One region of the Blautia sp. HCP3S3_G3 genome, then DNA from elsewhere that is predicted to be linked to it. Evidence: predicted binding sites of a transcription regulator. Region 1 holds the regulator's gene; the other holds the start of a gene.
What was found. The regulator Rex, encoded in region 1, represses fermentation and respiration genes when NADH is low (regulators of the CRP and FNR family bind a similar motif). The targets are predictions, from matches to a motif close to ATTGTTAANTANTTAACAAT.
Positions count from the first base shown of each region.

Region 2: the regulator Rex is predicted to act here: its motif matches at 4,242-4,261, upstream of pflB (formate C-acetyltransferase).

Region 1 is NZ_JBQHXR010000008.1:62,126-69,997, forward strand. Features, by position in the region: gene alr (alanine racemase) at 1-493, opposite strand, end outside; gene ACTNEW_RS09320 (NAD(P)H-hydrate dehydratase) at 587-2,119, opposite strand; gene ACTNEW_RS09325 (redox-sensing transcriptional repressor Rex) at 2,257-2,904, opposite strand; gene ACTNEW_RS09330 (ABC-F family ATP-binding cassette domain-containing protein) at 3,128-5,038, shown strand; gene ACTNEW_RS09335 (NADP-dependent isocitrate dehydrogenase) at 5,250-6,458, opposite strand; gene ACTNEW_RS09340 (S8 family peptidase) at 6,582-7,418, opposite strand; gene ACTNEW_RS09345 (immunoglobulin-like domain-containing protein) at 7,867-7,872, opposite strand, start outside.
Region 2 is NZ_JBQHXR010000001.1:593,905-601,776, forward strand. Features, by position in the region: gene aroA (3-phosphoshikimate 1-carboxyvinyltransferase) at 1-455, opposite strand, end outside; gene ACTNEW_RS02680 (prephenate dehydrogenase) at 465-1,556, opposite strand; gene ACTNEW_RS02685 (elongation factor G) at 1,810-3,900, shown strand; gene pflB (formate C-acetyltransferase) at 4,313-6,400, shown strand; gene grcA3 (autonomous glycyl radical cofactor GrcA3) at 6,570-6,812, shown strand; gene pflA (pyruvate formate-lyase-activating protein) at 6,882-7,688, shown strand; gene ACTNEW_RS02705 (ABC-F family ATP-binding cassette domain-containing protein) at 7,788-7,872, opposite strand, start outside.

The DNA.
Region 1 (7,872 bases):
ACATTCCCTCAATCTGCAGATTTGGAAGACTGGAAATTTGTTTGATCACATCGATGCTTTCCGGTCTGTCTGCAAAACCGATTCTGGTCATTCCGGTATCCAGCGCCAGATGTATATGTATGATTTTTCCCTGACGGACAGCTTCAGCGGATAAGCCTTCTGCCATTTCCAGAGTGCAGACGGCCGGGCGGATCTCTTCTTTTACCAGATCTTCAAAGCATTCTTCAAAAACAATTCCGAGAATCAGGATCGGCTTGCGGATTCCGGCATGACGAAGCTGCAAAGCCTCCTCACAGGTAGCTGTGGCAAATCCCCAGATATAATCATAGTTTTCTACCAGATGAGCGATTGCCACTGCTCCGTGTCCATAACCGTCTGCCTTGATCACGGCAATCATCTGTGTTCCTTTGGCAAGGTTGTTTTTCATTTCCTGAAAATTATGTGCAATGGCATCCAGAGAAACCACTGCTTTCAGTCTGCTGTATTTTTTCATAATCATCCTCCAACGTATCACTGAAATCGTTTCTGTTTTCATATATCACGCAGATACCATTCCTTCTGTATGAATACACCTTATTTTACTCTTTTATCTGATTTTTGCAAGAACGGATGGCAGCATACGGATCAAATCCCGTGCTTTCATCCCGCGTGTTCCGGTTTCTTCAGCTGCCTGATCGCCGCTTTTTGCATGGAGATAAACTCCAAGCGCAGCGCACAGTCCCGGATCCGGTGCGTTTTCCTTTTTCTGCAGATACATGCATGCGACCGCTGCAAGGATACCGGAAAGTACATCCCCGCTTCCTGCAGTTGCCATTCCGGGATTTCCTGCAAGATTCAGATACAGGTGACCATTTTTGTCTGCAACAACTGTACAGGCATCTTTCAGAACGCATACGGCATCTGTCCCGGTTGCATATTCTTCTGCTGTTTCCGCCATGCGGCACTGAATCTGGTCAATGCTTTTTCCGGTCAGCCGGCTCATTTCCCCAAGGTGAGGGGTCACTGTCACACGTTCCGAAAGCCAGGCATTCCATGCCGGATGCATTGCCAGAAGATTCAGACCGTCCGCATCCAGAATCACCGGTTTTTGCGCAAGAGAAGCGTTTTTCAGAAACCACTCCGCACGTTCCCGGCTTTTTCCGGAAATACCAAGTCCCGGTCCGATTACAAGAACATCACACCAGTCAAGAGATTTCCGGTTGGCTTCTTCGGTAAATGCACAGGTGACCATAGCTTCCGGCAGCAGGATCTGAAGAGGAACCCGATTGGCCTCCTCTGTCTGGATCTTCACCATGCCGGCTCCTCCCGCCAGTGCTGCCGATGCGCACAGATAAGCTGCGCCGCACATGCCTTCCGTCCCGGCCACCACCAGAACCTTTCCAAAGGTTCCTTTATTGCCATATACGACCCGTTCCGGCAAAAGCCCAAGATCCGACTGTTCCAGATGCCAGGTACGGTCCTGCGGCTGATCTGCCCCGTAGATGCCGATATCTGCCACAACGATACGGCCTGCATACATTCGTCCCGGATAAAAACAGAGTCCTCGTTTGCGGAACGCAAAAGTCACTGTGAGATCTGCATGAAATGCAATGCCGAGTTCCTTTCCTGTATCTCCATCCACGCCTGAAGGAATATCCACTGCTACTTTCCATGCATCTGTTTCATTCATCCGCATAATCAGTTCTCTGTAAGCACCCTCTACAGGTCTTGCAAGTCCTACTCCGAAAAGGGCATCTACTATAGTAGTATATTCAGCCCATTCCACATTATGCACGACAGGCACCCCATAGTTGGATGCAATGCGGTACTGATTCCTGGTTTCCTCTGTCATACGATTCTCAGATCCTGCCACAAAAAACGAGGTGTCGACTCCCTCCAGATACAGAAGCCGCGCTATGGCAATTCCGTCACCGCCATTATTACCGCTTCCGCATACGACCAGCACCTTCTCCTTTTTATATTCCTCACTTGTACCATAAATCTTTTGAAAATGTTTTTTTATTTCTTCAGCTGTTTTTAATGCAGCCCGTTCCATCAGAACACAGGACGGAATTCCCATTTGATAAATCGCTGCATTATCCAGTTCCTTCATTCTTTTACAGGTAACGATTTCCTTCATAACGATTCTCCGATTATTCTTCAATACACTCTGGAACGTAACAGGAAAATGCGTGGCACTCTCCCGGGAAATAACAAAAAGCCGCCTCCGGGTCCGCTGAAAAATCCCCGGTCTATAGCGGCTCTTTTCATAATGCTTTATTTTTCCACATGCTCCTGGCGATACTGACTCAGATTATAAGACAGTGTCATCAGACTTTCGGAAAGATGGACATTCTCAACGATTACATCATCCGGCGTATCCAGATCTACATGGGCGAAATTCCAGATGGCCTTCACTCCGTTCTCGATCAGAATATTTGCCATCTCTTTTGCCCTGTTTTTCGGTAAAGTCAGGATTGCAATCTCCACAAGGTTTTCACGAAGAAAAAGAGGAAGGTCACTCAACATCTGAATTTCAATTCCGCGGACAGCCATTCCTTCCAGCACAGGATTAACATCAAAAATGCCTACCAGTTTAAATCCCCGTTTCTCAAAATCCACATAATTGGCAAGTGCCTGGCCAAGATTACCGGCTCCGAGAATGATCATTGGATGCTGGACATCCAGTCCAAGAATCTTCCCGATCTCCGTATAAAGAAATTTGACATTATATCCGTAGCCCTGCTGTCCAAAGCCCCCGAAATTATTCAGATCCTGACGGATCTGCGAAGCAGTGACTTTCATTTTTTTGCTCAGGTCATTGGAAGAAATTCTCTCCACATTTTCCTCCAGTAATTCCCCCAGATATCGATAATAACGCGGCAGGCGTTTAATAACAGCTTTTGAAATTTCTTTTGCGTCCACAAAGAACCCCTCCTTATCATACTATGTCAATTATAACGAATTGACATTTTATTGTCAATTAAAGTTGTAACATATTACCAAAAAAATATTGTTTACAGGCAATTTCCGGGGCTCCTTTCCGGATTTTTTCCTTTACAAAATCCGGAATTACGATATAATGAATTTTGAATGTATTTTATTTCTTATATTGCGACAAACTCAGACATCTTTTGGAGGAATTCATATGATTTTATCATGTCAGAACATTTGCAAATCCTTTGGTGAAAAAGTGATTCTCCATGACGCATCTTTTCATATAGAAGAACGGGAAAAAGCCGCACTGATCGGCAATAACGGCGCAGGCAAGACGACTTTGCTGCGTATTATCATGCAGGAGATTTCTACGGATTCCGGTACTGTTGTCATTTCCCGTGACAAGAATATCGGTTATCTTGCCCAGTATCAGGATATCCATGGTCATCATACCATTTATGAAGAGCTTCTTACGACCAAACAGCATATCATTGATATGGAAACCCGGATGCGGTCGATTGAGCAGGAAATGAAGCATACCTCCGGGGAACAGCTGGAAACGCTTATGAACACTTATACCCGCCTCACTCATGAATTTGAACTCCAGAACGGCTATGCGTACAAGAGTGAACTGACCGGAGTCCTGAAAGGACTTGGGTTTGGAGAAGAGGATTTTGACAAGCAGATCGAAACACTTTCCGGCGGTCAGAAAACACGTGTTGCACTTGGCAAGCTGCTGATTTCCAAACCGGATATCCTTCTTCTGGATGAGCCGACCAACCATCTGGATATGGAGAGTATTACCTGGCTGGAGACGTATCTGCTGAATTATCCGGGTGCGGTCTTCATTGTTTCTCATGACCGTTATTTCCTTGATAAAGTGGTGACAAAAATCGTGGAGATTGAAGCCGGGGAAGTCCGTTCCTATACAGGTAATTATTCCGCCTACGCGCTGAAAAAAGCACAGCTTCGCGATGCGCAGTACAAGGCTTACCTCAATCAGCAGCGTGAGATCAAACATCAGGAAGCTGTGATTGCAAAACTGAAATCTTTTAACCGGGAAAAGTCCATCAAACGGGCAGAAAGCCGGGAAAAAATGCTGGGTAAAATCCAGCGTCTGGATAAACCGGTGGAAATTCAGGATCAGATGCGTCTTTCTCTGGAACCCCGGTTTGTCAGCGGAAATGATGTACTGACCGTGGAGGAGCTTTCCAAGAGTTTTCCGGGACAACTTCTGTTTCAGAATATTTCCTTTGAAATCAAACGTGGGGAACGGGTAGCACTCATTGGCAGCAACGGCACAGGAAAAACAACGATGCTGAAGATTATCAACGGAATTCTTTCCGCTGATACCGGAAAATTTACCCTTGGTTCCAAGGTACAGATCGGATATTATGATCAGGAGCATCACGTTCTTCATATGGACAAGACAATCTTTCAGGAAATTTCTGATACGTATCCGACTCTTACAGAGACGGAAATCCGCAACATGCTTGCTGCTTTTCTTTTTACAGGGGACGATGTTTTTAAGGAAATATCTGCTCTCTCCGGTGGAGAAAGAGGACGTGTTTCCCTTGCAAAACTGATGCTTTCGGAAGCCAATTTTCTGATTCTCGATGAGCCGACCAACCATCTGGACATTGCTTCCAAGGAAATTCTGGAAGAAGCCCTGAACAGCTATACAGGAACGGTATTCTATGTTTCTCATGACCGTTATTTTATCAATCAGACGGCAACCAGAATTCTGGATCTGACGAATCAGAAGATTGTGAATTATATCGGTGATTATGATTATTATCTCGAGAAACGGGAAGAACTGACAGAAAAGTATGCTCCTGCTGCTGAAGAAGAGATTAACGAGGCATCTCCGACATCCGACAATAAGATTTCCTGGCAGCAGCAAAAAGAAGAACAGGCGCAGAAACGTAAACGGGAAAATGAACTGAAAAAAACGGAGAAACGTATCGAAGAGCTTGAAAATCGAGATAAAGAAATCGACGAAACACTTGTGCTTCCGGATGTTTGCACAAATGTAGCGAAATGTACCGCTCTCAGCCGCGAAAAAGAAGCAATCGCAGAAGAACTGGAAGAACTTTATGAGAAGTGGGAAACGCTTGCATAATGGTATAGATTTATAACGGCATATATTTTAAAACCGCAGAATTCCCCAAAAGGGAACCTGCGGTTTTTTATGGAGTGTATCAATAAATTTGGATACACGCAATGTGAAAGCCCAACGAAACGGGCAGAAAAAAACAATTTCATCAGATAGGGTTCTGCGTATCTCACGACGGTACAAGATGTCCGGCACTCGAATCTCGGCAGCTGATTTTTTACATAATAGAATCCAGAGTTTCTCTGACAGCAAGAATGAAATCTCTGCTGTTCAGTACTGTCGGGTTCTCCAGAGCCGTAATTAAAGCCAGATCTTTTGTCATTTTTCCGGATTCGATCGTTTTTAAGGTTGCTTTTTCCAGAGAATCCGCAAAAGCAGCCAGTTTCTGGTTACCGTCAAGTTCTCCGCGTTTGCGAAGAGCACCTGTCCAAGCAAAAATAGTGGCTACGGAGTTGGTGGAGGTTTCTTTTCCTTCCAGATGACGGTAATAATGTCTCTGTACGGTTCCGTGAGCAGCCTCATACTCATAATATCCATGAGGAGAAACCAGTACAGAAGTCATCATAGCCAGAGAACCGAATGCCGAAGATACCATATCGCTCATGACATCTCCGTCATAATTCTTGCAGGCCCAGATAAAACCGCCTTCCGCTTTCATGACACGGGCTACAATATCATCGATCAGACTGTAAAAATAGGTCAGCCCTGCCGCCTCAAATTTATCTTTAAATTCAGATTCAAAAATCTGTTGGAAAATTTCTTTAAACTTACCGTCATAGGTTTTGGAAATGGTATCTTTGGCGCCAAACCATACATCCTGTTTGGTATCAAGCGCGTAATTAAAGCAGCTTCTTGCAAAGCTTTCAATGGATGATTCCATGTTGTGCATGCCCATTGCAACACCAGGTGTTTTAAATTCCTGCACCAGAGAGCGCTTTTCTTCTCCATCGTTACTTGTATATACCAGTTCGACTTTTCCAGGCTTATCAATATAAAATTCCGTATTTTTGTAAATATCACCATATGCGTGGCGGGCCAGGGTAATCGGCTTTTTCCAGTTTCGGACACACGGTTCAATGCCCTTTACAATAATCGGTGCACGGAAGACAGTTCCATCCAGAATCGCCCGAATTGTTCCATTGGGACTTTTATACATTTTTTTCAGATCATACTCTTCCATTCTGGCTTTGTTTGGAGTGATTGTAGCGCATTTTACTGCTACACCGTATTTTTTGGTTGCTTCTGCTGCATCTATGGTCACCTGATCATCAGTCTCATTACGATGTTTCAGCCCAAGATCATAGTATTCGGTATTCAGGTCAATATAGGGGAGCAAAAGCTCATCTTTGATCATTTGCCAGAGAATTCTGGTCATCTCGTCGCCATCCATTTCAACTAATGGGGTCTGCATTTTGATTTTTTCCATAATGTCCTCCTCTGCTGCATTTCATCCAACCATCCATAATCAACACTTATTTTATCCAAAATACATCAAATCGTCAATACTTTTATATGTTAACGCATCACTTTCATCAAAATGTCCGAAAAATCACAGAGATAAGAACCTTTTACAGTTAAATTTTCCCCAACCCTGTTGATTTCTTGACAATCCCATGTCATCAGCACTATCCTTTAACATCATTTTGATCTCCATGTTTGTCAGATCTTGATTTTTTTCCAGTTTTAATGCGATTGCACCGGAGACAAGAGGGGTAGACATGGAGGTGCCGCTTTTGGCAGAATAAAAGCGGTCCGGTCCGGGAACACAGGACATGATATGATTTCCCGGCGCAACAATATCCGGTTTGCAGATACAATCGTAGGTCGGGCCGCATCCGGAAACACCGCTGGAGCCTTCCAGCAGATCGCTGGAACCAACGGTAATGATTTTTTTGCTGCTTCCGGGGGCTGTGATACTGGATGGTTTCGGTCCGAGATTTCCTGCTGCCGCAACCACGATCAGCCCTTTGTCCCAGAGTTCTTCCACTCCGCGAATCAGGGCATCCTGATCATTTCCTGTTTTGTACGTTGTACCCACAGAAATATTGACGATACGTATATGGTACTGCTCATGATAACGCAAAATCCATCGGAACGCACGCATGACATTTTCTTTATTTCCGTTTCCGAAACGGTCCAGCACTTTTAATGCCGCAATCCTGCAGGAAGGTGCTATGCCTTTATAAAGGCCCTTTGAAGCTTTTCCATCTCCGCATAGAATTCCTGCAACATGAGTTCCATGTCCATTGTCATCATAAGGACGCGAGCGGTATGATACAAAATCACGAAAAACAATGATCCGGTTCCCAAAATCCATGTGCGGATATATTCCCGTATCCAGAATCGCTGTTGTGACACCTTTTCCCGTATATTTGTCAGTTTCCATATTGTCTCCAAATACAGGATTTATTTTAGCTTATTCTTCGATATGCGTGTTTGCGCATCGGATCTGTTGATTTTGCATAAATTTTAATAAAAAGGAAATACTGAACAGATAGAAAACAACAGGATCATCCTGATTTATGATTTTTAAAGGAGGAAGGTTAGAAAATGCTGCTGATCATACTCATTCTGGCACTTGTTATCCAAACATTTATTTTATTTTGTTGTGCCGCAGCTGGAAACGACCAGATGTCCCGGGAAATTTCCGACCAGGAACAAATAGAATTTCTGAAAGAATGGTGTAAAAATCATCAGGGACATAAGAAAATGCAATAGAACATACCTGCCCCAATACGATATCGATCAGATACGAAAAAGTCATATAAAATATCATAATAGGAGATATTTTATATGACTTTTTCGAAACCTTATCTGATTATACCAATATTTTCTTACTC
Region 2 (7,872 bases), on a different contig from region 1:
GGACGTCCGCTGATGCGGAGAGGTGCACAGCCATTGCCGCGGATGCTGGTGATATCCGCCCCCATAGAGAGAAGCGGTGTCATAATGCGCTTCATGGGACGGCTCTGGATGGAAGCATCGCCATTCAGTTCAGAAACAAAATCCTGCCCTGCAAGAATGCCTGAGATCAGGCGGGTGGTCGTGCCGCTGTTGCCTACATCGAGAATGCTGTCCGGAGCACAGAGGCCGTGAAGTCCTTTGCCGTGCACCAGAATTTCCGAAGCATGTTGTTCAATGTTAATTCCCATTTTCCGGAAACAGGAAATGGTAGACAGACAGTCTGCCCCATTGAGAAAATGTGTGATTTTTGTCGTGCCTTCTGCCAGAGAACCGAACATGACAGCTCTGTGGGAAATGGATTTATCTCCGGGTACAGCAATTTCGCCGCGGAGAGAAGTCTGTTTTTTGATTTCCATAACTGATACCTACCGTTCGTATACAATGTAATTTCTTTTTTTCAGGAGAGAAATGGCGCGTTTCATGGCGTCTTCTTCATAAAATTCGATTTTCAGCACACCCTGCTCAAATTCCCGGTTGTGTATGATACCGATATTTTTGATACTGATATTATCCATGGCGAGAATGGTGGCAATGGTGGCAATTCCGCCGGCTTCGTCAGCGATGTCCAGATACAGGACATGAAGCTTGCTGATGGGACCGCTGGACGTTGCATCGATAGAATCCCTGTAATCCCGGGAGCTGGCAAACATCTGATAAAGATGGTCCGCTTCCTGATTATCAATGGTACAGCGGATCTGAATCAGCATACGGATATATTCATCTAGAACACTGGAAATGTTTTCATGATTTTCCAGACAGATCTGCTGCCACATGACAGGAGAGGAGGAGGCAATTCTTGTGATATCCCGGAAACCTCCTGCAGCAATCGTTTTCATGTATTCCTGATCATTGTCCAGAGCATTGACCAGATTTACAAGTGCGGAGGCAATGATATGAGGAAGATGACTGACACCGGCAGTGATATAGTCATGTTCCTGAGCGGTGAGTACCATGGGAATGGCACCAATGGAGGAAACCAGCTCTGTGAAATCTGTGAGCTGCTCCAGCTCTACCTCACCTCCCGGAGTGATGATATAATAAGCATTTTCAATCAGACGGTCACTGGAATGAGCGAAACCGGAACGTTCCGAACCGGCCATGGGATGTCCGCCGATGAAGCATTTTTCCATTCCGAGTTCTTTGACACGCTTATGAATGATTCCCTTGACACTGCCTACATCGGTGATGATACAGTGGTCGGAGATGACCTCTTTGAGATATTCCAGGTATTTCAGATTGTATTCCACAGGTGCGCACAGAAAAATATAATCACAGGAACCATAACGTTCGTCCTGTGCTTCACAGACAGCGTCAATGGTATTGCTGTTCAGTGCTGCTGCCAGTGTTTCTTTATGTCTGGCATAAGCCAGAAGATGATAGTCCGGATGATATTTCCGGATCGCTTTGGCAATGGAACCGCCGATCAGTCCAAGACCGATAAAAGCAATGGTTTTCATGGGTAGTAAGCTTCCTTTCCAGTAACAAGTTCTCGCAATCGGCAGTGATAATCTGCCGCAATAATACTATATTATAGTAAAATCTTCAGCTTATTGTAAGAGATTAGGGGAAAAAAGTCAATTGTCGGTGAAAATAACGATGCATTTGAAGAAAAAACAGAAAAAACCTTGTTAAAATTTCATAAAATACTTGAAAGTTGAAGAGATTTTTAGTAGAATATGGACATATTAGACAAACAGGGAGGTATTACATATGGACGTTTTTAGAACTGACCGAATTAGAAATGTAGTCCTATTAGGTCATGGCGGAGCCGGCAAGACAACATTGGCAGAGGCGATGGCTTATTTAGCAGGAATGACAAACCGCCTCGGCAGAGTAGAGGATGGAAATACAGTCAGCGATTTTGACAAAGAAGAAATTAAGAGACAGTTTTCTATCTCCACTACGCTGATTCCGGTACCATGGAACAAGGTAAAGATTAATGTTCTTGACACTCCTGGATATTTTGATTTTGTTGGTGAAGTAGAAGAAGCTGTAGGTGCTGCTGATGCAGCGATCATCGTTGTTTCCGGTAAGGCTGGTGTTCAGGTTGGAACCCAGAAGGCATGGAATCTTTGTGAGAAATATAAACTTCCGCGTATGATTTTTGTTACGGATATGGATGTGGACGATGTCAGCTATCGTAAAGTTGTGGAAGAACTGACAGAGCTTTACGGCAAGAAGATTGCTCCTCTTCATTTCCCGATTCGTGAAGACGGCAAATTCGTGGGCTATGTTAACGTTGTGAAACAGGCCGGGCGTAAATATATTGACAAGGGTAAGAAGGAAGAATGTGATATTCCGGAATACCTGAATGAGTATCTTGAGAAATATCATGAAATCCTGATGGAATCCGTAGCTGAGACCAGTGAAGAATTTATGGACCGTTATTTTGAAGGCGATGAATTCTCCGTAACAGAGGTTTCCGCTGCACTTGCTACCAATGTTCAGGAAGCAAGCATCGTTCCTGTATGCATGGGTTCACCGGTGAACCTTCGCGGTGTATCCAACCTTCTGGATGATATCTGCGGCTATTTCCCGAGCCCGGATAAACGTGCATGCAACGGTATTTCCCAGAAGACCAATGAAATTTATGAAGCAAATTACGACTTTGCAAAAGCAAAATCTGCTTATGTATGGAAAACCATCGTAGATCCGTTCCTTGGCAAATATTCTCTTATCAAAGTTTGCTCCGGTGTTATCAAGTCGGATGATACTCTGTTAAATGTTGAAAAAGGAGAAGAAGAACGTCTGAACAAGCTGTATGTTCTGGAAGGTTCCAAACCAATTGAAGTTCCGGAGCTTCATGCAGGTGATATCGGTGCCATTGCAAAACTGAACAGCGTACAGACCGGTGACAGCCTTGCAACCAAGACAAATCCGATTCTGTATCCGAAGACTCTGATTTCCACACCATATACCTATAAGAGATATAAAGCTGTGAAGAAGGGCGATGAAGACAAGATTTCGCAGGCTCTTTCCAGAATGATGAATGAAGATAAGACTCTGAAGGTTGTAAATGATTCCGCGAACCGTCAGTCACTCCTTTATGGTATGGGTGACCAGCATCTGGATATCGTTGTAAATAAACTGAAAGAGCGCTACAAAGTAGAAATCGAACTTTCCAAACCGAAGGTTCCGTTCCGTGAGACGATCCGTAAGAATTCTGATGTGGAAGGCAAACATAAGAAACAGTCCGGTGGACATGGTCAGTACGGACATGTTAAAATGCGTTTTGCTCCGTCCGGTGATCTGGAGACTCCATACGAATTTGAACAGGTAGTTGTCGGCGGTGCTGTTCCGAAGAACTACTTCCCGGCAGTTGAGAAGGGTCTCCAGGAATGTGTTCAGAAAGGACCTCTGGCTGCATATCCGGTAGTTGGTGTGAAGGCTACTCTGTATGATGGATCCTATCATCCGGTAGACTCCTCTGAAATGGCATTTAAGATGGCAACCATCCTTGCTTTCAAGAAGGGATTTATGGATGCTTCTCCGGTACTTCTGGAGCCAATCGTTTCCATGAAGGTAACAGTTCCGGATAAATTTACCGGTGATGTTATGGGTGACCTGAATAAACGCCGCGGACGTGTGCTTGGTATGAATCCTGATCATGAGGGCAATACCATTATTGAAGCAGATGTTCCAATGCTTGAAATTTATGGATATTCCACAGACCTTCGTTCCATGACAGGCGGAAGCGGAGATTTCTCCTACACGTTCGCTCGTTACGAACAGGCTCCGAATGATATTCAGGCCAAGGAAATCGAGGCAAGAGCAAGCAAGCTGGAAAGCAATGAAGAGTAAAGATTTTAAAGATTCAGAACATGGATGATGTTCATTCAGGAAAAGCTCCCGTACGGGGGCTTTTTCTGTTGCCCGGAATATGTCTGTTCCGCTGTTCCTCTGTTTTCATTTTGGCGTACATTTTACAATTTTAGAGAACGTTTTAAACACGTTCTGGAAAGATTTCAAATCTGAATAGTATATTTGCTGAAAAGGAATTTTTCTCTTACGGTATAAAAAGAAACGGTATGGCAACTATAACAAAGAGTCCTGCAAAGCTGGATTCTTTCGGATAAAAAAATTCAAGTACTTATTTTAATACAATAATAGTAGGTATGTATCAAAATAAGTACAATATATTGCTTGACTAAAATTTAACAATACTATATATTGGTGCTGTCAATGAAAACAGTGAACAGCAAGGAGGAACCAAATGAGACAGGAATGGACTTCTTTTAAAGAGGGCGTATGGGAGAAGGAAATCAACGTACGCGATTTCATTCAGAAAAACTACACACCTTACGAGGGAGACGAGTCCTTTTTGGCAGGACCGACGGAAGCAACAAAAGAGTTATGGGCACAGGTTATGAAGCTTTCCGAAGAAGAGCGTGCAAAAGGCGGCGTTCTTGATATGGATACCAAAATTATTTCTACCATTACCTCCCATGGACCGGGATACTTGAATAAAGATAAAGAGAAAATTGTCGGATTTCAGACAGATAAACCATTTAAACGTTCTCTGCAGCCTTACGGTGGAATCCGTATGGCAATCAAAGCCTGCGAGGATAATGGATATCATGTGGATCCGCAGGTCGTAGAATTCTTTACCAGGCACAGAAAAACACATAATGACGGTGTGTTTGATGCGTATACTCCGGAAATGCGTGCATGCCGTTCCAGTCATATTATAACCGGACTTCCGGATGCTTACGGACGCGGACGTATTATCGGTGATTACAGACGTGTGGCACTTTACGGTGTTGACAGACTGATTGAAGATAAACAGAAACAGAAAGATACCACAAGAATTATCATGTACTCTGATGTTACAAGAGAACGTGAGGAGCTTTCTGAACAGATCAAAGCGTTAAAAGAGCTGAAAGAACTTGGCCGGATTTACGGATATGATATCAGCAGACCGGCAGCAAATGTGCAGGAAGCAATTCAGTGGCTGTATTTTGGTTATCTTGCAGCGATTAAGGAGCAGAACGGAGCAGCTATGTCTCTGGGCCGTACGTCTACTTTTATTGATATCTATGCAGAACGTGACCTGAAAAACGGAACGTTTACAGAAGAGGAAATCCAGGAGTTTGTTGATCATTTTATTATGAAGCTTCGTCTTGTGAAATTTGCAAGAACTCCGGAATACAATGCATTGTTCTCCGGTGATCCGACATGGGTAACAGAGTCCATTGGAGGTATGGGAATTGACGGACGTTCTATGGTAACAAAAATGTCCTATCGCTATCTTCATACTCTGGAAAATCTTGGAACTGCTCCGGAACCGAACCTGACAGTTCTCTGGTCTACCAGACTGCCGCAGAACTTCAAACGTTTCTGTGCAAAGACTTCCATCATGTCTTCTTCTATTCAGTATGAGAATGATGACCTGATGCGCGTGACTCATGGCGACGATTATGCGATTGCCTGCTGTGTATCTTCCATGCGTGTGGGTAAGGAAATGCAGTTCTTCGGTGCGCGCGCGAACCTTGCAAAATGTCTGCTTTATGCGATCAATGGCGGTGTAGATGAAGTGAGCAAGAAACAGGTTGGCCCCAAATATCGTCCGATTACATCCGAATATCTGGATTATGAGGAAGTGATGGAAAAATTCCATGATATGATGAAGTGGCTGGCAAGTGTTTATGTAAATACTCTGAATATTATTCATTACATGCATGATAAATACTGTTACGAAAGAATCCAGATGGCTCTTCATGACAAAAAAGTAACCCGCTGGTTTGCGACCGGTATTGCAGGGCTTTCTGTAGTGACAGATTCTCTGTCTGCGATTAAGTATGCAAAAGTAAAAACCATTCGTGATGAGAATGGGATTGTCGTAGATTATGTGGTAGAAGGTGATTTTCCAAAATATGGAAATGATGATGACCGCGTAGATGAGATCGCATACGATGTTGTCCATGAGTTTATGCATTATATAAAGGGAAATCATACCTACAGAGGCGGTATTCCGACTACTTCTATTCTGACGATTACCTCCAATGTGGTATATGGAAAAAATACCGGTTCCACACCGGATGGAAGAAAAGCAGGACAGCCGTTTGCACCTGGTGCAAATCCAATGCATCACAGAGACAGCCATGGAGCCGTTGCATCTCTCAGTTCCGTTTCCAAGCTGCCGTTTAAGGATGCGCAGGATGGTATTTCCAATACATTCTCCATTATTCCGGGAGCCCTTGGCAAAGATGATGCCATTTTCTTCGATGATATCACCTTTGAACTGGATCCGGACTGCGCATGCTGCGAACCGAATATGCCGGATGAGAGAGATGCAGAGTAAAGAATACCGGAAGAAAGACTGAACGTATCGATACGGAGCAATGTAAAAAAGAAAAGATACAAAAATAGATGAATATAAAAATCAATCAGATTTCGATAAGATATTGGAACGATAAAAATGGTACAGAAATGAAAGCTTCGAGGGCAGAAAAGAAAGGAGAAAACATATTATGAATATCAGTGACGCACAGATTGACAACCTTGTAAATTTACTTGACGGATATGCAGAAAAAGGCGGTCATCACCTGAATGTGAATGTATTTACCAAAGATACTCTTCTGGATGCACAGGCTCATCCGGAGAAATATCCGCAGCTGACAGTACGTGTATCCGGTTATGCGGTGAATTTTAACAAATTAACAAAAGAGCAGCAGGATGAGGTTATCTCCAGAACTTTCCACGAAGGAATGTAAGAAAGTCAGAAGAAATGCAAAGGATAACCAGATGGAACTGTAATGGATAAAAGGGAAGGAATGTAAGAGATGCATACGGAACAAAAGTGTTTAAAAGGCAGAATACATTCCACAGAGAGCTTCGGGACCGTTGACGGTCCCGGAGTTCGTTTTGTGGTATTTTTTCAGGGGTGTCCGATGAGATGTCTGTACTGTCATAATCCGGATACCTGGATGCCGGACGGCGGTATGGAAACGACAGCAGAAGAGCTGTTGGAAGAATATCGCAGAAATCAGGCTTTTTACAGGACTGGCGGAATTACGGCTACCGGAGGTGAACCGCTTTTGCAGCTTTCGTTTCTTACGGAACTTTTCCGGAAAGCAAAAGAAGAGGGGATTCATACCTGTCTGGATACTTCCGGAATTGTTTACAGGAAAAGCAGAGACAAAGAGTTTCAGGCACTGTTTTCCTGTGTGGATCTGGTGCTTCTGGATTTTAAGCACAGTACAGAAGAGGAGCACAAAAAACTGACGGGGCAGAGTCAGAAGCATATTCTGGAGTTTGCCGATGCATTGGAAAAAGCCGGAATCCCTATGATTGTACGCCATGTAGTCGTTCCTGGAATTACAGATGGAAAAGATCACCTGATCCGTCTTGGACATCTGATCGGAAAGTACCGCAATCTGAAAGGGCTGGAAATTCTTCCCTATCATACCATGGGAAAAGTGAAATATGAAAAACTTGGTATGGAGTATCCGCTGGAATCTGTGGAGAATATGGATGTTGCGAAAGCAAAAGAAGCGCGTACCGTGATTTTGCAGGCAATCCGTGAGACACGCTGTAACTATGCGGGTGATAGGGGGAACTCTTCAGACAATCGCAGCACTGTGAAGTGAATTTATATAGAATTTGAATGGAAGACAGCTGACACTTTTATTGAGATGCTTTTCCCCGATAGCGAAGAGCCCTTATCAAAAAAGTGTCAGCAGTTTTATTTACAGAACCTTTGTGGTCCATTTGCTGCAGTCCCACACATCGGAAACAATATCCTGATAAAACTCCGGTTCATGGCAGATCAGC